Regions from separate parts of the Vibrio porteresiae DSM 19223 genome, predicted to be linked through region 2. Evidence: predicted binding sites of a transcription regulator. Region 2 holds the regulator's gene; each other region holds the start of a gene.
What was found. Region 2 encodes PurR, which represses purine synthesis genes. Its sites were predicted from a motif close to TNANGNAAACGTTTNCNTNA; they were not measured.
Positions count from the first base shown of each region.

Region 1: purL (phosphoribosylformylglycinamidine synthase) is a predicted target of PurR. The motif match lies at 1,421-1,440, and genes of this name have one in related genera.
Region 3: purT (formate-dependent phosphoribosylglycinamide formyltransferase) is a predicted target of PurR. The motif match lies at 2,248-2,267, and genes of this name have one in related genera.

Region 1 is NZ_AP024895.1:2,738,659-2,745,712, forward strand. Features, by position in the region: gene purL (phosphoribosylformylglycinamidine synthase) at 1-1,269, opposite strand, end outside; gene mltF (membrane-bound lytic murein transglycosylase MltF) at 1,742-3,298, shown strand; gene OCV11_RS12535 (hypothetical protein) at 3,679-3,810, shown strand; gene tadA (tRNA adenosine(34) deaminase TadA) at 3,897-4,424, opposite strand; gene OCV11_RS12545 (LysR family transcriptional regulator) at 4,525-5,397, opposite strand; gene OCV11_RS12550 (S-(hydroxymethyl)glutathione dehydrogenase/class III alcohol dehydrogenase) at 5,536-6,663, shown strand; gene fghA (S-formylglutathione hydrolase) at 6,735-7,054, shown strand, end outside.
Region 2 is NZ_AP024895.1:1,402,636-1,409,689, forward strand. Features, by position in the region: gene OCV11_RS06490 (alpha/beta fold hydrolase) at 141-944, shown strand; gene OCV11_RS06495 (TfoX/Sxy family DNA transformation protein) at 1,491-2,078, opposite strand; cyclic di-GMP riboswitch class I at 2,192-2,293, opposite strand; gene purR (HTH-type transcriptional repressor PurR) at 2,451-3,452, opposite strand; gene torR (two-component system response regulator TorR) at 4,152-4,856, shown strand; gene elyC (envelope biogenesis factor ElyC) at 4,952-5,797, opposite strand; gene cmoM (tRNA uridine 5-oxyacetic acid(34) methyltransferase CmoM) at 5,886-6,665, shown strand; gene mukF (chromosome partition protein MukF) at 6,680-7,054, shown strand, end outside.
Region 3 is NZ_AP024895.1:2,278,484-2,285,537, forward strand. Features, by position in the region: gene OCV11_RS10365 (CidA/LrgA family protein) at 1-213, shown strand, start outside; gene OCV11_RS10370 (CidB/LrgB family autolysis modulator) at 213-902, shown strand; gene cdd (cytidine deaminase) at 1,145-2,038, shown strand; gene purT (formate-dependent phosphoribosylglycinamide formyltransferase) at 2,332-3,507, shown strand; gene OCV11_RS25065 (methyl-accepting chemotaxis protein) at 3,578-4,087, opposite strand; partial or broken gene OCV11_RS25070 (PAS domain-containing protein) at 4,118-4,894, opposite strand; gene OCV11_RS10395 (thiopurine S-methyltransferase) at 5,029-5,676, opposite strand; gene OCV11_RS10400 (nucleotidyltransferase family protein) at 5,989-6,762, shown strand; gene ihfA (integration host factor subunit alpha) at 6,831-7,054, opposite strand, start outside.

The DNA.
Region 1 (7,054 bases), 1.3 Mb from region 2:
TTCAGCACGGATGTTACCTAGACCACCAGCAATCATGATTGGTTTGTGGTAACCACGCACTTCTTCACCTGCGTGAGAAGTCACTTTTTCTTCGTAAGTACGGAAGTAACCTAGTAGGTTTGGACGACCAAATTCGTTGTTGAATGCTGCGCCACCTAAAGGACCATCGAGCATGATGTCGAGTGCGCTAACGATACGACCTGGTTTACCAAAATCGCTTTCCCAAGGTTGCACAAAGTTAGGAATACGTAGGTTAGATACGGTAAAACCGACTAAGCCCGCTTTTGGTTTACCACCAATACCGGTTGCGCCTTCGTCACGGATTTCGCCGCCTGAACCAGTAGAAGCACCCGGCCATGGAGAAATTGCAGTTGGGTGGTTGTGCGTTTCCACTTTCATCAGAATGTGTGCATCTTCATGATGATAATCGTACTGACGAGTGTCTGGATTTGGGAAGAAACGACCCACTTTAGAGCCTTCCATAACGGCCGCGTTGTCTTTATAAGCAGACAATACGTAGTCTGGATGAGTCTCCATCGTGTTCTTGATCATCTTGAACAGAGACTTCTCTTGTTTCTCACCATCAATTGTCCAATCTGCATTGAAGATTTTGTGACGGCAGTGTTCTGAGTTTGCTTGCGCAAACATCATCAGTTCGATGTCGTTTGGATTACGACCCAGCTTAGTAAAGTTCTCTACTAAGTAGTCAATCTCATCTTCAGCTAGCGCTAGACCTAGGGAAACGTTTGCCTCTGCAAGCGCAACACGACCACCAGCAAGGATATCAACAGGCGTCAATGGCGCTGGTTCTGCATGGCTAAAGAGTGCTTCAGCCGCTTCAAGTTCAGTAAACACCACTTCCATCATTCGGTCATGAATCAACGCTTTCACTGCAGTCACTTGGTCTGCATTAAGTGGTTGTTCAGATTCGATGTAGTAAGCTGTACCGCGCTCAAGACGTTGTACGCCAGCAAGACCACAGTTGTGTGCGATATCGGTAGATTTAGAAGACCAAGGAGAGATAGTACCAGGACGTGGAGTCACAAGAAGCAGTAATCCCTGAGGCTCGTGTTCTTGAATGGTTGGGCCGTAAGTCAATAACTTCGCTAGTTTTTCGAGTTCTTGACTGTCCAGATCCGCGCTAAGGTTCGCAAAGTGCATAAACTCAGCATAGATGTTGGTCACAGGCAGATTTTGTTCACGACAAGTTTCAATCAGTTTGCTGACACGAAACTCAGAAAGAGCTGGGGAACCACGCAAAATTCTCATGTGCTTAGGTCTCTATTAACTAGTGTGTGAGATAGAAATTGGAATAAATTTAATATTTACAGAGAGTTATTGTGCAATTATTAAACATATACCAATTTCATCTCTTGGATGCGTGCGCATTATAGAGGATTTTTTTTTGTGACGTAACATCAAAAGCAACCGTTTGCGTCATTTTTTTTATGAATTTTGAAATTAACCCCGTTTGATGACAAATAAAACAAATCTCGCGCGATTTTTTTGGCGAGTGCGTTTTAGGCCAGCCTAGTCACCGTAAGGGTTGCACCCTACCTTACTTAAAAAACAAACTCCTAACTGCGAAAACGCACACATCTCACGCAACAGAAAGTGCCCAAAACGATGGTTAATAGGTATAATTACCCAACACAGATGGCGTATTGGTTTGTCAAAACTTTGCCAGAAGCACTGCCTTTATCAAAAAAAGGCCACCACCGCTGTAAGAGAAATTGTATTAATGACAAAGCTTTCTTCCGATACTTTGAGTCGTAGCCTGTTTTTCCTTTTTGTGGCTATTCTATTGTCTGGCTGCCAGATCGACTCCGAACCACAGAGCGAATTAGAGCAAATTCGCGCGCGAGGAGTATTGCGTGTCGGCACGTTAAATAACCAGCTTTCCTACTATATCGGTCCCGATGGCCCAGCAGGGCTGGACTATGAACTGACGCGTGAGTTTGCTCGAGAGCTAGGTGTCAAGCTTGAGATCAAACCGGCTTACCGTTTATCCAGCCTTTTCCCTGCATTAAAAAATGGCGAAATCGACATTATTGCAGCCGGTCTTAGCCAATCAGAACAACGAGTTAACAACTTTCGTGCCGGTCCGGCTTATTACTACGTATCGCAGCAACTGGTCTATCAACAAGGCCAATGGCGTCCACGCAATATCGAACAGCTGATCGCCAAACAAGAGCAGTTGTTTAAAGAGAGCGAAGATAAACCGATTCTCAGTGTGGTCGAAGATTCTCACTTTGAAACCACATTGCACGACCTAAAGCAGACGTATCCTGACTTTCGTTTTCATATCGATGAAGATTCGGATATTAACGATTTGCTCAAACAAGTGTCGGAAGGTGAGCTGATGTTCACCATGGCGGACTCAGTACAAGTCTCGCTGGCACAACGTGTTTATCCCGATTTGGCCGTAGCACTCGAAATGACCGAAGACCAACCTATCTCTTGGTTTATGCGTCGTTCCGATGATGAAAGCCTATACGCACTGATGATCGAATTCTTTGGTGACCTAAAACAATCAGGCTATTTGGCCTCTTTGGAAGAGAAATACATCGGTCATATCGGCACGTTTGACTATGTGGATACTCGCGCACTGATCCGTGCTTTAGATACCCGCTTAATGAAGTGGGTCCCACTATTTCAAAAATATTCTGGCGAGTTTGACTGGCGTTTGATTGCGGCGGTGGCCTACCAAGAATCGCATTGGAATCCACGGGCAAAATCCCCCACCGGTGTGCGCGGTATGATGATGTTAACGCTACCTACTGCTCGTAGTGTAGGCGTGGTTAATCGCCTCAATCCTGAACAATCGGTACGTGGTGGTGTGGAATATCTGCAGCGCATGGTGAGTCGTATTCCTGACTCAATTCCAGAGCATGAAAAAATCTGGTTTGCCCTTGCCTCCTACAACGTAGGTTATGGGCATATGATGGATGCGCGCCGCCTCACTAAATTACAAGGTGGCGACCCGAATTCATGGACTGACGTGAAAGACCGTTTGCCACAATTGCGACAGAAAAAATACTTCCGCCAAACCCAATATGGTTATGCTCGTGGCGATGAAGCCCTCATGTATGTAGAGAACATTCGTCGCTATTATCAGAGCATTATCGGCCACATGGAACAGCGCCAAGTCGTCACTGGCGATGACAGTACCGATGACTTAACCGTGATCAATGTGACCACGCCATTATCCGCTGATGACCAAGTTTTAAGTGATGATAATAGCAATGTGGATGCAGAACCCGATGAAGATGTGACAAATAGCAAGAAAGCCAAATAAAGACGCCGATTGTCACGAAATTATCACTTGATCTTTGTTGGGAAAACCCATAAAACTGAAGTGAGCTCGTAAGAAATTGTTTTCTATTTTTGAACATCTTACGAGCTTATCGTACCAACAACAGATAATCACCAACCTGTTCAGTATCTCACTGTATAGAACCGTTCGGTTTACGCTCTATTTCATGTGGTCTTATCAAGAAGAATGACCCGTGAGCAAATAGACTAAAACCAACGTCATCACTAACAAGAACTGACTCAGTCATCACCTGAAATAGACGATATAGCGTAGAAAAGAAAAGGCGCTACAGGAGAGGCTAAGCCAGAAGAGTACCTGACGGTGTGGCTTATCATCTGTGCTTACACATAGGAGGTTGTTTTATGCTCAAACGTAGACAACAATCAAGACTCTTTAATAAAGCCGTATCAGCTAATCGACGTCGTCGTATGCTGGCGAACAACAAGAAAAAAGTGATTGCTCGCCATCGCGCTTTCGTTCAGTTTGTTTGCTGATATTTATAGAAATGCAAACATCTACACATCAATGAAACCGTAGATGTTTGCTTATATGCCCCTTCCACCTAGCTTTACCCTAACGACTACTCTGCTCTACCTTCATCGTTTTTCTGCGCTTGTCGCTCAGCTTTAATTTCTTTACGGCGACGTTGGAAAAAAGCTTGTAGCTGCGCTCGGCATTCTGCTTCTAATAAACCCGCTTCAACCGTGGCGTAATGGTAAGACGCTTGGCTATCAAAGAGATTTAACACGGTTCCGGCCGCCCCTGCTTTTAGATCTGGCGCGCCATACACAATGCGTTTAACACGGCTATGCAAAAGCGCACCGGCACACATAGGGCAAGGCTCTAATGTCACGTACAGCGTGGTATCAAGCAGGCGATAGTTTTGTAATGCTTCCCCTGCCGCACGTAATACTTGGATCTCCGCATGAGCCGTCGCATCATGATTGCCGATAGAACGGTTCCAACCTTGAGCAATGATCGCCCCATCTTTCACTAAAACAGCGCCTACTGGCACTTCGCCTTCACTTTCAGCATGAGCTGCCAACTCCATTGCATGGCGCATGAATGCTTCATCTTCAGCGGTAAATGTGGCTTGGTAATCCGTCATAACTCTCTCTCTTTGGTTGGCGCGGCATTATAGCCAACTCCATAAGTGACTTCGAGAAACAATCCAATGATTGCATTATTTAAACCGTTAAATGCTCGGCTTAAACCGTTAAGTGCTCGGCGAGATAATCCAGCATTAAGCGCACTTTAGGTGATAACAAACGGTTTTCTGGATAAAGCGCCCAAACCCCTTCCCTGTCATCTTTAAGATTACTTAACACCTCCACCAAACGCCCATTTTCCAAATGTTCCATCACGTAATAGTCAGGCAACTGAGTCAATCCCATGCCTTTTAAGGCCGCATCTAACAGCACAAAGCCACTGTTACATGCAATCCGGCCAGTCACTTTGAGTGTCCGAGCTTGCCCTTCCACCTTAAAACGCCAATGGTCATACGTTCCGACTAAGCATTGATGGCGATTGAGTTCAGATAAGGTATGCGGCACCCCATATCGAGATAAATAGTCTGGGGTAGCACACACATAAAGCTGACGTTTACACAGTTTACGCGAGATAAAACTGGAGTCCCCCAACTGACCAAGGCGAATTGCCACATCAACCCCTTGTTCAATCAAATCCAGCTTGCGGTTAGTTAAAATCAACTCCAACTCCAACTCAGGGTAAAGTTGCAAAAAATCGTGTAGCAGCGGCGCGATTTTACGTTCACCATAGGTCACAGGCGTGGTCACTTTCAGCTTACCTTTCGGTGTAGCCTGCATTTGAGTCACCGCCAATTCAGCTTGCGCCAACCCCTCTACGAGCGATCGACAATGTTGATAATAGAGTTGACCTGCCTCACTCAAGGAGACCTTACGCGTAGTGCGCTGTAACAGCTTGACACCAAGACGTTGTTCCAGAGCGTTGATCCGACGGCTCACATTGGCTACCGATGTCGCAAGACGTTGTGCCGCAGTGGTAAAACTGCCCGTATCCGCAACCGTTACAAACTCATTCACCCCTTCCCAGTTCGCCACAAGCGCTCCTAATTATTACTTTATTGTAAAAGTTATTCTCATTTTGCCCTAATTATCAATCAAATTGAAATAACTATACTAATTGAAACGCGAGAACTTGAACGTTCTGCAATTTAATAACGCCATGAGGAAATACGGATGTCACAAGACAAATTCATCAAATCGCGCGCCGCAGTCGCTTGGGGTCCAAAACAGCCACTTAAAATCGAAGAAGTGGATGTCATGTTGCCACGTAAAGGCGAAGTTCTAGTTAAAATCGTCGCTTCTGGCGTATGTCACACTGATGCATTCACTTTGTCTGGCGACGATCCAGAAGGTGTATTCCCAGCGATTTTGGGTCATGAAGGTGCAGGCATTGTGGAAATGGTTGGCGAAGGTGTAACGAGCGTTGAAGTCGGCGACCACGTTATCCCACTTTACACCGCAGAATGTGGTGAGTGTAAATTCTGTAAATCAGGGAAAACCAACCTATGTTCTGCCGTGCGTGCAACTCAAGGTAAAGGCCTAATGCCTGATGGTACAACACGTTTCTACAAAGATGGCCAACCTATCTTCCATTACATGGGTTGTTCAACGTTCTCTGAATACACAGTCCTGCCTGAAATTTCACTAGCAAAAGTCAACAAGACTGCACCACTAGAAGAAATTTGCCTACTCGGTTGTGGCGTCACCACTGGCATGGGCGCGGTACTGAATACTGCCAAAGTGAAACAAGGCGATACCGTCGCTATCTTTGGTCTTGGTGGTATTGGTCTATCAGCGATCATCGGTGCTCGTATGGCTGGTGCTAGTCGCATCATTGGTATTGACATCAATGAATCAAAATTTGAACTTGCCACTCAGCTAGGCGCAACAGACCTCATCAACCCGCAAAAATTCGACAAGCCAATCCAAGAAGTGATTGTTGAGATGACTGACGGCGGCGTTGATTTCTCGTTTGAATGTATCGGTAACGTGAACGTGATGCGTCAAGCACTTGAATGTTGTCATAAAGGTTGGGGCGAATCGGTCATCATCGGTGTTGCTGGTGCTGGTCAAGAGATCTCAACTCGTCCGTTCCAGTTGGTCACTGGTCGTGTATGGCGTGGTAGCGCATTCGGTGGTGTAAAAGGTCGTTCACAACTTCCTGGTATCGTTGAACAGTACCTCAATGGTGAGTTTGGTCTGCAGGAGTTCATCACTCATACCATGAGCCTTGATGAGATCAATGACGCGTTTGAACTGATGCACAAAGGCGAAAGTATTCGCTCAGTCGTTCACTACTAAGTCATTCCAAAACATAAGTTATCCCGAAACACAATGGCGGTGCTGCTTGCAGTGCCGCCAAAGGAGAAAGTATGGATCTCATCAATCTTAGCCAAGCCAAAGTTTTTGGTGGCTGGCACAAGCAGTATCAACACACATCGACCGTATTAAACTGCGACATGCGTTTTGCTATTTTCCTGCCGCTTAAAGCGACTCCAGCCTCACCAGTCCCGGTCTTATACTGGCTTTCAGGTCTTACTTGTACCGACGAAAACTTTATGCAAAAAGCAGCTGCATTCCAAAAGGCGGCTGAGCTGGGTATCGCCATCGTTGCGCCAGATACCAGCCCGCGAGGTGAAGGTGTTCCGGATGATCCCGACGGTAAATACGATTTTGGCTTAGGTGCAGGTTT
Region 2 (7,054 bases):
TACTTTAATCGAATTCATGCACCATCTCACGGCGATGACAAAACAGGCCGCAACGTGCACCCAAAGCGAATGTATCACTATTTGGTATCACTGAGGTTTATGGTAGTCTAGCGCGGTTTTAATAACAGACTGAGCTCTGCATGGTATCTAACCTCCTTTATCATAAGATCTATTCTCATCCTACGAGTTCACAGTGGGTGGTTTTTGTGCATGGCGCTGGTGGCAGCTCATCTTTGTGGTTTAAACAGATTAAGGCCTATAAACGCCATTTTAATTTGCTGCTCATTGACCTACGTGGCCATGGACAATCGAGCCAATGGGTGCGTGAGTGGATGACACACCCTTATACCTTTGACGCCATAGCGCAAGATGTGCTCAATGTTTTGCGTCATTGTGAGATAGCCAAAGCACACTTTGTTGCCATGTCTTTGGGGACCATCATTGTGCGCAAAATCTCTGAACTTGCTCCAGACCAAGTTCAATCCATGGTGCTAGGAGGCGCGGTCATTCGTTTTGACTTTCGTTCGCAACTCTTGGTGAGTATAGGGCGCTGGTCAAAGCATATCATCCCTTACATGTGGCTCTATCGTCTGTTTGCCTACATTGTGATGCCAAGTCGTGCACAGCGTGAATCTCGCCTATTGTTTATCCGGGAAGCAAAAAAACTGTGTCAAAAAGAGTTTAAGCGTTGGTATCGTCTCACTGCTGAGGTGAATCCGTTTATGCGCTATTTTCGTGAGAAAGATGAGGCTATCCCAACGCTATACTTAATGGGGGATAGAGATTATCTGTTTTTATCGCAGGTACGTGAATTGGTCACTGTTCATCGACAAAGCGAGCTGATTGAACTGAGCGATTGTGGGCATGTGTGCAATATCGAACAAGCAGAACGTTTTAATCATCACTCGATTCATTTTATTCGTCGCTTTTCGCCTCGATCGTAATAAGTTGTGGCGAGCTGGGCTGGGCACTATGATTTATGAAAGGTGCGATGAATGTTGCAGGGTAGTCTTTATCAATAAGTCAACATCTTACTGCAGCGTTGGCTTATATAAGCGTACGCCGTACCTTTCTTTTCTCATACACGATACTGCTTGCAGTAGCAGAATGTGTGATGAGCTTGAATCAGGCTAGCTCATCACACATGAGAATCAAAACTACATAACTAAGAACTATATCACTACCTTTATTACTGTCTCTCCATTTTCAAAAAGATGACTAACATATTGAGGTTGAAATGGTCAGTGTGTGCCAACACTTGATTCCGCCTTCTTTACGGAGAGTTGGGCACTCAGTACAGTTTTTACTATGTCTCGGACTTTGGGGCACAGTTAGTGTAACGTGATTTATCACTAAGGCTACAAGCAATGTGGTTGGGGACTGATGGCGTCCCCTAAATGGACGAAATAATTCCCATTTATTCAGGGATTTTACATAAAAAAAAGCACCCACCTAGGTGAGTGCCTTCGTTACTCTTACTTGCCAATCTTTTACAAGCGCTGCATCAGTTCATCACGACGATTTTGCGGAATAACTGACCAGTGTTTCCCTTCAATAGCGCCCTCAAGAGCCCACAGAAGTTCAATGCTTACATCACTTGAATGAGTCTGTTGAATCGCTTTATACGCTTCTACAGAGCCTTTCTCGTGCAGCTCTTCAACCGACTCGATACCTGCTTTACGTAACATACGTTCTGTTGCCAGACGTAAGTTAGGCAGATCTTTAAGACGGTTAGGTTTTGCTTGAGCTTGAGTTTCACGCTCTTGCTTAGCAACAACCAAAGCATCTTTCGCTTCTTTCAAGATTTTTTCTGGGGCATCCCAGAAATTTTCAGGAAGAGCGAAGTATTTAGTAACCACTGGGAAGCCACGTTTTTTATAAACGTAAGGTTCTAAGCCTTGCTGCTTGTATTTCTCGGAACAATTGTCATCTGCACGAATGTGAAGTTTGTCGTTAACCACCAATGCAAACATTGTGTCATCAACGAAAATTCCAAATCCGCCAAACATTGAACGAGATTTTACGCGTCCTAAGTTTTCAAACAGACGCATTGAGTCTTTTAATATTGGTTTATCCATGCCTTTAGTCTCGGTGTATTAACAATACGCCACCAAAATCAGGTCCGAGAATGTAGCAAAAGAATGCAAAGATTGTGTCAGTAAGAAGTTAACGTCTTAAATGCATTTTTGCCATCGGTAACCCCGCTACCTACCCAGAGCCGGAAAATACCATCTAAGGGTTTAGGCCGGAGGCTTTGCGTCCCACCTTTTCAGATGGTTTGCCCTGTACGTGACATTTCGTTCACTAGAGTAATCTTAAACTTGAACATAAATCACAAAATATTTTGCCTAATGTGATATTCGTCCAAAAAATCGCTGTATCTTTAATAAGCGACATTTTCATCAATAAGATTTTATATCAAAAGTGAGAAAACATGTAACATTAAGATTTTAAAGTTTTTTTACAGTATTTCGTGCGACGAGCTCAGGATGCATCTCAAAAACGCGACGATCATGGGCTTTGTTTTTGATCCGTTCCAATAGGATCTCAAAGGCGTTCTTACCAACACGACGTTTGGGTTGGTGAATCGTCGTTAGCGGTGGTGAAAAGTACTCAGAAAGCTCGATGTTATCGTAACCTACGACAGAAATATCATCGGGTACTTTCACGCCTTTTTGCTGTAAACGGCTCATTAAACCCAACGCCATCGTGTCGTTAAAACAGAACACTGCGGTCGGTTTGTGATCCATCGCAATAATTTTGTCTGCTGCAAGTACCGCAGTGTCACATTCGAAGTTGCCTTCTAGAATCCAATCTTCGTTCACTGGAAGATTAGCTTCGGCCATCGCACGGCGAAAACCAATGATGCGTTCCTTACAAGCCATTTTAGAAAAATGACCGCTCAAACAAGCAATGTCTTTGTGTCCGTTATCGATAAGATGTTTCGTTGCGATGTAACCGCCTTCTTCAGAGTTATCCATAATGGTGTCGGCTTGCGAATCTTCAAGACCCCAATCCATGATCACTTTTGGAATGTCAGAATGGCCTTCAAGCATTTCCATTAGCTCAGGAGTCATATCTGAGCACATCACCAAAATGCCATCGACACGCTTTTCAGCAAGCATGCGTACATAGTCGCGTTGTTTTTCATAAATGCCGCCGGTATTACACAAAATCAGTGTATAGCCTTGGCGGTAACAGTAGCTCTCAACCCCATCAATGACTTCAGAGAAAAATTGGTTGGTTGATTGAGTCACCAACATACCAATAGTCCGTGTGGTGTTGCATTTTAGGCTGCGAGCAACCGCGCTCGGTGCGTAGTTTAGCTCTTTTACCGCTGCCAACACTTTCGCTTGTGTTGCTTCGGCTACAAAACGTGTTTTGTTAATCACGTGTGATACAGTGGTGGTTGACACGCCTGCAATGCGCGCAACATCTTTTATAGTCGCCATTGGTTTTTCCCATCGATATCTGCTGACTAGGACAAAGATTTACAGTGATTGACCACTTCAACAGGTGTTGATTCGATATGTAAGTGAAGCTTAAAAGTAGTAAAAACACAAAAACCGCTTCAAAACAGCGGTTTAAGTAAAATTTCTATAGATTATCGTTTGCGTCAAAGATTTTAGACTGGTATTGAACCACTCGCAATGAAAAATTCATCTTTGTTTGATATCAATCGCTTTACTATTTTGTTACCAAGCTGGTGCAAGCTTCGACCTAAGATCAAGTGCAAAATGAGCTGTAAAGTGACTCATTCATCTTGAAATGCGAGTGAATGCATAGCGGTATTTCAGTCGGCTTTTTATTGTCTTCTTAACTGTCCACAACAAACCATCATCGCCTTTAAGTTATTTGTTGATATTAATAAAAACCATTAAATTTATAACCAAATGCACTAATAGATATGAATATTATTTTCATTTGTCGCCCGTAAATGAGTAACAATGTGACAAAAAAGAAGACAAATTTTTACATATTTGAGAAATGAAAATAAAGTGCTTTTATTTCGATTGTTCAAACAAAGCAAAATGTTATCTAAGCTTGTTTTGAATCAATAAAGCATCAGGTTTTAAGTTCGTACTCTAGAATTGTTACCGTCTATGAATAGAATGAATAGGGATTAAATTTAGCGGAATAAAGTGACGTCTATGAGTTATCACTTATTAGTCGTAGAGAGCGACAGAGACACCCGTGTCACATTGGTCGATTATTTCAAACGAGAGGGATACCAGATTTCTGTTGCCGATACGGGGGCAGAGATGCGTGAGGTATTACGCCAACACGCTATCGATTTGGTTCTGATGGAAACTAACCTTCAATTTGATGACAGCCTGATGCTGACCCGTGAATTGCGTAGCCATTCAGATGTCGGGATTATTCTCATTAATGGTCGTGAAGACAGTATCGACCGAATTATTGGTCTAGAAATGGGCGCAGACGATTATATCGCGCGACCTTTTGAGTTAAGAGAAATATTAGCGAGAGTGAAGAATTTAACCTGGCGAGTTTCCAATTCGAGAACAGGTACTCTAGAAAATATTTCCGGTAGTCAGCTTATTCATTTTGGTGAATGGGCGTTTGATATTCAGCGTCGTGCGCTAAGTCAAAATGGCGAACCGATAAAATTAACCAAAGCAGAATATGAGTTGCTCGTAGCATTAACCTCTAATCCACACCAAGTTCTCAGCCGCGAAGCAATTCTCGATATGATCAGCCATCGTGTTGATGCACCTAATGATCGTACTATTGATGTACTTATTCGCCGCTTGCGTTCGAAAATGGAGCTAGACCCTAAAACACCACAAATTATTGTGACCGTGCATGGGGAAGGGTATATGTTTGCAGGCAGCTAGCAGACTGATACGGATCTCTAAATAAAAAACGCCAGCACTCTGTGCTGGCGTTTTTTTGGTTCTTATTTAATCTGTTCTTATTGAATCTACAGCGATTATTTCTGCGGTTGAGTCGCTGGTGCTACGCTGCTGTCTGCATGTGATGCTTCGTAGCCGGTTACCCAGTCGCGCAGTACTTGCCAAATATGCCCCATAGTCTCGTGCCAATAGCGCTCGGTTTGCTCTAAATAACGTGCTTTGGGTGCGTATTTTTCCCAAGGCTGATAAATGTTCTTTTGCGCTAAATAGTTGGTTGGAGCCGGAATTGGCGCTAACCCGGCAGAACGAAATTCGTATAACGCTCGCTCCATGTGCGAGGCAGACGTAACTAGCACTAGCTTTTTCTGTTGCACAAAGGCTGCTGCTTGACGCGCTTCTTCCCAGGTGTCTTTCGCTGTTTCCAGCAAAATGATTTCTGATTTGGGCACACCAAGCGCTAAAGCGACCTGGGCAAGCATACGCGCATGACTAAACTCACTCCCCCCCGCGTAACCGGATAAGATCAATTTTGAACCAGGGTACATCCGCATAATTCGAATACCTTCGGTCAGGCGAACTAACGCAGTACGGCTCAATTCTGAGGTCGGCGGTATTTGGTCGTCAACGACATGACCACTGCCAAGCACCATGACATAGTCAATGGATTGATCGGTGGGTAAAAACACCGTGTATTGACGCTCAAGTGGCATCAATAACCGGGATGAAACAGGTTGAAACGAAATCAAGAACAGTCCACATAACGAGAAGAGCACAATAAAGCAGCCACTCTTACGTTTTGAAGTAAACATGATCAGTGATAAACCTATAAATCCGATGATCAGCAGTGCTGGCATAGGCATAAATAGGGAAGAAATGATTTTTTTCAGCTCAAACATATACAAAATAGCCCGAAAAAACAGCACTTGAGAGTAAAAACAACGAAACCCTCTTTATTCCTGCCATTCCTATGACAGAATAGCGGTACGTTTCGTTATCATAACTCAAGCTGCCGTGACTAAAGATCGCAATTTCGACGATATTGCCCACAAATTTGCAAAAAACATCTATGGCTCAGACAAAGGTGAAATTCGCCAAGTCATTGTTTGGGAAGACATAGAGCAATTGTTAACTCATTTTGCTACCGCTGACAAGCCTTTGCATATTTTAGATGCTGGTGGCGGTTTAGCACAGATGTCGCAAAAAATAGCCAAATTGGGGCATAAGGTGACGTTGTGTGATCTCTCTTCTGAAATGTTGCGTTTGGCCGAGTTGGATATTGAAAAAAACGGCCTGCTTGAGCAGTATCGGCTGGTCCATGCTCCGGTCCAAGAGATTCAAAACCACTTAAGTGAACCAGTCGATATTTTGCTGTTTCATGCCGTGATGGAGTGGTTGGAAGAACCTAGAGCTGCGCTGGAAAATTTGCTCAATCAAGTCAAACCGGGTGGCATGGTATCGATAATGTTCTATAACTATCACGGTTTGGTTTACAAAAATGCCGTGTGTGGAAATATCCCTCATATTCTCAACGGGATGCCGCACAAAAAACGATTTAAATTACAGCCACAAAAAGGCTTGGTTCCAGAATCGGTCTATTCTTGGATAGAAGAGGCTGGATATGAAATTTGTGGCCGATCCGGAATTCGTTGTTTTAGTGATTACATTGGTAACATGACGAACATGGGCGAATTCAACCATGACGATGTATTGGCTTTAGAGCGGAAATTTTGCCGCCAAGAACCTTACCTCTCATTAGGCCGATACATCCATGTGTGGGCTAAGAAGCAATAAAAACAGGAAAACGAATGAGTGAGTTGACTCATACTGCTGAAAAACAGCCAATCGATGAATTGGTTGGCTGGGTAAAACAGCATGATTTCTCACTGAACTTAACTTCTGAACGTCTGGCGTATTTAATCGCAATCTCCGTACTGAGTAGTGAACGTTTTGACGAAGAGTTAGGGGAAGGTGAGTTGCACGATGCATTTAAAATAGTCACAAAGATGTTTGATAACACTGGCGAAGCATCGGCATTTCGCGCTAATAACGCGATCAATGAACTAGTCAGTCAAAGATTGATTCGCCGCTTTACAAGCGAAGTCACGGAGGGCGCCAGCATTTATCGTCTCTCTCCTTTGGCGATTGGCATCACCGATTACTACGTGCGCCACAGACAGTTT
Region 3 (7,054 bases), 880 kb from region 2:
TTATTTGTCCCTATCAGCGTAGGGCTTATGAACCACTTTGATATGCTGCTCTCCAATGCGTGGGCCATTCTGGCAAGCGCCATCGGTGGCAGTGCACTGGTCATGGTGACGTTGGGCTTAATTTTGGACCGTTTTTTAAACGCCGACAGTAAGCGCATCAATGTGAAAGCCGATATCAAAGCCGACACCAAAAGCGTTAAGGGGAAAGCATAATGTGGCTCGTACTTACCTTAGTGGTCTTTTTTATCTGTCGCTGGATTGCGACAAAAATTCATTCACCCATCGCTAACCCGCTGTTAATGAGTATCGTGGCGTTAATCGTTATTTTGATGGTATTTGGTATCGACTTTGACACCTACTACGCCGATAACGTCTACATTAGTGACTTGCTTGCTCCTGCCGTGGTCGCCCTTGCATTTCCGCTCTACGAGCAGTTACCGCAAATTCGCGCTAATTGGCGCATTATCATGCTGGCTTGTACCGTTGGTAGCTTAATGTCGATGATAACGGCGAGTTTTATTGCGGTGGTGATGGGGACGAACTTGACCCTGATTGCCTCTCTTATGGCAAAATCGGTGACCACGCCAATTGCGATGGAAGTTGCCCGTAACTTAGGTGGCGAACCCTCTATCGCAGCGATTGTCGTGGTGTTGGTGGGTTTGTTTGGGGCGATTTTGGGGTATCCAATTTTTAAACTACTGAATATCACCCACCCCATTGCACGCGGCTTAACCATGGGGTCAGTCTCTCACGCGTTGGGCACCGCAACCTGCGCTGAACGTGACGGCCAAGAAGGTGCATTCAGCTCACTCGCGCTTGTGCTCTGCGGGATTATCACCTCAATATTGGCACCGATTGTCTTTACTGCTGTTCTTTGGCTACATCATATTGTGGTTGGCTAAAAAGACAAAACAGCTCAAATAACGAGCTTCGCAAATCCAGTGTGAATCAATATGTGATGGCGGGTTGCTGAAAAGTTAACCCGTCTTATTTTATCGGTTGCATGGATGTAATCGATCCCAAGTGTGATCTCACTCTCTTTATGTAACAATAAACAATCGTTTCATTTTAAATGTGACATTTATCACACCTTTGTTTTGTGTGTCTCTTACACTATTGTTCCATAAACAAACAAGGACAGCTTATGAAAGGCCGTATTCAGGAGGCACTGAACAGCTTACCACCGCAGATCGCTGAGTATCTGACTCCAATTGTATTAGCTCACGATTTTGACGCGACTATCTCTGCGGAACAATTCAGCCAACTTATTGAAATCTCAGGTTATCAAGACGCTGATTTGCGAGTCTGTTTACTGCCATTAGCCGCCGCTTACGCTTATGTTCCTATTTCCAATTTTTATGTGGGAGCATTGGTTCGTGGCCTAAGTGGACGCCTCTATTTTGGCGCCAATATGGAATTTTCCGGCGCGCAGCTTGGTCAAACTATCCATGCCGAACAGGCAGGTATCAGCCATGCGTGGACCAAAGGTGAACAAGGTATTGTGGATGTCACCGTGAACCACACACCTTGCGGTCACTGTCGTCAATTTATGAATGAATTGACCACCGCCAAAACACTGAAAATTCAATTGCCACAAAGAGTTGGACAAACTCTACAACACTACTTGCCTGAATCGTTTGGCCCAGCGGATCTCGACATCACCACGCTACTCATGGGTAAGATCGATCACGGTTATACCAGCGACAGTGACAGTGAACTGGTCCAGTTAGGCGTTCAAGCATTAAATCGCAGCCATGCTCCTTACACGCAAAACTTCAGTGGCGTGGCTTTAGCAACGAGTACCGGCAACAGCTACAGCGGCGCTTATGCGGAAAACGCAGCGTTTAACCCTAGCCTACCACCACTGCAAGTGGCTCTGGTTCAGTTGCGCATGGGTGGAGATGAGTTTTCCACCATGACTCACGCTGCGTTAGCAGAAATGGCGACCGCATCGATTAGCCATCTTGCCTGCACTCAATCAACGTTAGAAGCGATTAATCCGGATATTGAGCTTGAGTACGTAGCACTCTCCTCATAATGATGGTTTGGGCAAAAGCCTCACCTGTGGCTTTTGCCCTAATTTACCTACAACAATTGGTTGAATATCTGAAGTACCGCCAAGCTCTCTTTTTTTCCACCCGACTCACCGCATAATGATTAAAATTTATGTGCTAACCGTTATGGTTCAATGACATAAAGACGTCATTATTCCAGCGTATACTAGCCCACATTATTTCCATACCAGCGGCACGCAAACGTTTGCTTTTCTATTTTTTTTGCGTATCATTGCCGCAACTTCACAAAGTGATACAAACGTAATAAGGATTCCGTATGTTGGGGACTGCAACCCGAGCTAATGCTACTCGTGTTTTACTTCTTGGTTCTGGTGAGCTAGGCAAAGAAGTGGCGATTGAATGTCAACGCCTAGGCCTAGAAGTGATTGCCTGTGACCGATACGCTGATGCGCCTGCTATGCAAGTGGCACATCGCAGCTATGTGTTCAATATGCTTGATGGCGAAGAGCTACAAAAAGTCATTGAAGCAGAAAAGCCACACTTTGTGGTCCCAGAAGTTGAAGCCATTGCCACCGCTAAGTTGGTTGAATTGGAAGCACAAGGTTTAAACGTTGTTCCTACCGCTAACGCGACACGTTTAACCATGAACCGTGAAGGTATTCGTCGCCTAGCAGCAGAAGAGCTGTCTCTTCCAACGTCACCTTACCGTTTCGCAGACAACTACGAAGATTTCGCAGCGGCTGTCACTGAAGTGGGTATCCCTTGCGTGTGTAAGCCAGTAATGAGTTCATCAGGCAAAGGCCAAAGCGTTATTAAGACTGAAGCCGACATCGACAAAGCGTGGCAATACGCTCAAGAAGGCGGTCGCACTGGCGCTGGTCGTGTAATTGTGGAAGGCTTTATCGACTTCGATTACGAAATTACCCTGCTGACCGTTCGTGCTGTTGATGGCGTTCACTTCTGCGCACCTATCGGCCATCGTCAAGAAGACGGTGACTATCGTGAATCATGGCAGCCACAAGTGATGTCTGAAAACGCGCTAAAAGCAGCTGAATACGTTGCAGAACAAGTGGTTAATGCCCTTGGTGGTTACGGCCTATTTGGTGTTGAGCTGTTCGTTAAAGGCGACAAAGTGATCTTCAATGAAGTGTCACCTCGTCCACACGATACCGGCTTAGTAACACTGGTTTCTCAAGACATGTCTGAGTTTGCGTTGCACGTACGTGCCTTCACTCGTATGCCTGTAGGTAAAATTACCCAATACGGTCCTTGTGCATCTGCCGCCATTCTTGGTCAAGGCACCTCACAAAACATCGCTTACAGTGGTTTAGAAGAAGCGCTAGCAATGCCACAAACGCAAATTCGCCTATTCGCAAAACCAGAAATCAATGGTCGTCGCCGTCTAGGTGTTGCTCTGGCTCGTGCTAAAGACACGCAAAAAGCAGTTGATGCTGCGATTGCCTGTGCAAAAGCAGTTAAAATCGAATACTGATTTCCAGTTCTGTAGTGATTAAAAAAGCGCGTGTTCAACGCGCTTTTTTGTGCCTGTCATTTAGAAAACTCTAGCGTTCCACATCGGATTTCAGAGCACTGACTGTCTCAGCGATATTCTCGGCCCCCGATTTGATGGCATCGATTAACTCCTGAGTACGATGCAATTGGTCATTACACTCTTCAACACGGCGTTGAATCGATTCCATCGTCTCTTCTGAATTCTGAGTTAATTCAGTATTGCGTTTTACAATCGTGCCAATTTCGTCGGTTGCTTTTGACGTATTGGACGCCAGAGTGCGCACTTCATCGGCTACCACAGCAAATCCGCGACCATATTCCCCTGCGCGAGCCGCTTCTATCGCTGCATTCAATGCCAATAGATTGGTTTGATCGGCAATTTTCGAAATGGTGGTTACGATTTGGGTGATCTGCTGCGACTGTGCCGCCAACTGCTGCATCAAGCCACTCGCCTTGCCAACATCCTTGGTAATGTTGCTCGCCACGTCTACTGCTTGATGTAATGTACTTGCGCCATCAATCGCAATCTCAACGGTTTGTTGCGACGTCTGCTGTGCCATATCAGAGGCGTTTTCAATGGCCTGCTGTTGCTTCACACGCCGGGTAATATCGGTCGCGAACTTAACCACTCGCACGACCTTGCCAGATTCATCCATCACGGGATTATAGGTCGCTTCCAACCAGATCGATTGACCGTTTTTGCCTTTGCGTTCAAACATGCCGCAGGAAAACTTTCCTTTCGCCAAATCAGGCCAGAACTGAGGATTTTGCTGTAAAAAATCTTCTTTGCAGAACATGCGATGATGTTGACCACGTATCTCTTCTACGCGATAACCGACACAACGACAGAAGTTGTTGTTGGCATCAAGAACCGTTCCGTCAGGGGTGAACTCAATAAACGCTAACGATTTTTGCAGGGCAGTAAATACCGCTTGTTGGCGTTCTAACTGATGCTTTTCGGCAGTCACATCACTCGCAATTTTCACGACTTTCGTAATACGTTGTTGGCTATCAGGGACCGGTATGTAAGTCGCATCAATCCAGATCTCTTCTTGATTGCATTTAACGCGCTTAAATACACCGTGCTGCGGTTTCCCTTGCGCCAAATCACGCCAGAATGAGTTATAGGCTGCCAATGAAGTAAATGCCTCTTCACAAAAGATCCGATGATGCTTACCTTTCACCTGCTCAAGAGAGTACCCCATCGCCGCAAGAAAATGCGAGTTAGCGTACTCAATCGTGCCATCACTTTTAAATTCGATATAAGGCACATTGACCTTAATCGCATCCAAGATGTGGTTTTCGGTATGGTCATTGCTCGCCACCAATTCAGGGCGCGCAAAGGGACGTGAAGCAAAAGAGAACATGCAATATACCTTCAATGTATTTATTCAAACTTTATCTCTTCCTAAGGAAGAGTTCGTTCAGTGCCAACCGACGAATCAATACAGCTAAGGTGTACTGCACAGGCGCTTTTCACGCTTCTTAATCGAGGATTGTTTTAACTTTGGATCAGCCAAACCGTTTCTGCAAACCGTGACAATCCTTTTTTTGCTCTTTGTGGATGAGCTGCATCGACATCATTGCAATTGAGTAAAGTCACATCAAAATCTGCGAACAAGTCGGCTATTTCGTGCTGTGGAACACTAAATGGCGGTCCTGACAATTCCTCTTGTGGGTAGTCTAGTGACACCAATAAAATTCGCCCACCGGGGTTAAGCAACTGCTTTAAACGCTCAGCGTAGGTAACACGCATAGATTGAGGTAGAGCAACTAAAGCCGCGCGGTCATAAACAAGGTCAACTTTATCAACGGGAGCAGTAAAAAAATCTCCGGTGTACAACGACAGTTCATCAAACTGATAGAGCTCATGATGGTGGTTTAACTTAGTGACTAATGGCGTGTAAAAATGCTCAGCAAAAAAGGCGCGCACAGCGATTTGGCTGAGCTCAACGCCGATAACGTCATTATGCTTTTCAGCCAACCAAACTAAGTCCTCACTTTTGCCACACAGAGGCACCAACACTTTCTCGTCACGTTTCGGCTGCAGTGCAGGCCAGAACTGAGTCAGCAGAGGATTCACATCGTTAAGATGAAAACCGATTTGGTTACTGGCCCATTTATTGTGCCAAAATTCAGGGTCGTTCATTGCGCTACTCTTGTTCCATTTTGGGGGCAACAGACTACCCTATTCCATTTTGTAAAGGTAGCCATTTTGTATCAAGCCTTGACACTTTTCGTTACATTCTCGCCTGGGAACCAATTAGCTGCGTAACGGTCTGATTAAATGTAGCTTTTAATATTGCTCACGCCAATAGACTGTCAGCTTTTGGTCAGAAGGATTGTAATCGATTTAGTGAGCCCCATATCTTAAGAGCAACACGCTCCAACTCCTAACGCCTTGGTGTCATAGAAACTTTTTGTTCCCATTTTGACCCAATAGCGAAAGCTAAGGAGAGTTATGAGCCTATTGTTACGCACGACCGCGATCATGCTGCTGTTGATCAGCCGCGCGCCTGCATTTGCAGCCATGTCGGTCGATACCAGCGCTAAGGAAGATCGTAGCGAATCGCAAAATGAAATCAGCTCAAGTGTCTTTCGTCATAGTTTGAGTGGTCTTTACGGTATTCAAAGCAACAACACTCGAGTGATTCAACCCTACAGCGACTTTACTGTGCTCTACAGTAAAGCTCACCAAGCACAACATGAATTGGAAAGTTTGTGTAAAAGTGCCGCCCTGCAAACCACCACATCCGTGCATTTCTCAGGCGTGAAATCAGAGCAACGTGCCTTAGATAAAATTGATACCGAGTTTAATGGTCAAGCAGAACGTATCACCGACCTTGCTCGCGCAACGATTGTTGCTGACGATGTGCCAAGCTTAGTTCGAGCTTACGAAGTGCTTAATCGCCAAGCGACCATAGTCAAAGTGAAAAACCGCTTTAAGCATCCTGCACCATCTGGCTATCGTGATTTGAACGTGCTCGTTCGTCTGCCTAAAACGCAAATCGTTGCTGAAGTTCAATTGCACTTGAAAGACATTGCCGCAGTGAAAAACGGGGCAGAACATGACATCTACGAACAGATTCAACAAATTGAGCGTAGAGCGTTAAAAGAGAATAGAGAGTTAAGTACCATGGAAATGGCACAAATAGAAAAAGTAAGACAGCAATCCCAGCAGCTATATCAGCAAGCCTGGCAACCTTATATTACAACTCAGCTGCAGGCCGCTTAACCTGAAATTCCCTATCAGAAATAAAAGCATACAGACCATGTCTCATGACATGGTCTTATGCTCGGTCCTTATTTGACGTCTTTTAGGTTCTCGACACGGGCTTTCAGTTTTTGCCCTGGGCGGAACGTTACGACACGTCGTGCGGAAATAGGAATGTCTTCCCCTGTTTTCGGATTACGACCTGGACGTTGATTTTTATCACGCAGATCGAAGTTGCCGAAACCAGAGAGTTTTACCTGTTCGCCGCCTTCGAGTGCTCGACGAATTTCTTCGAAAAACACCTCAACCGTTT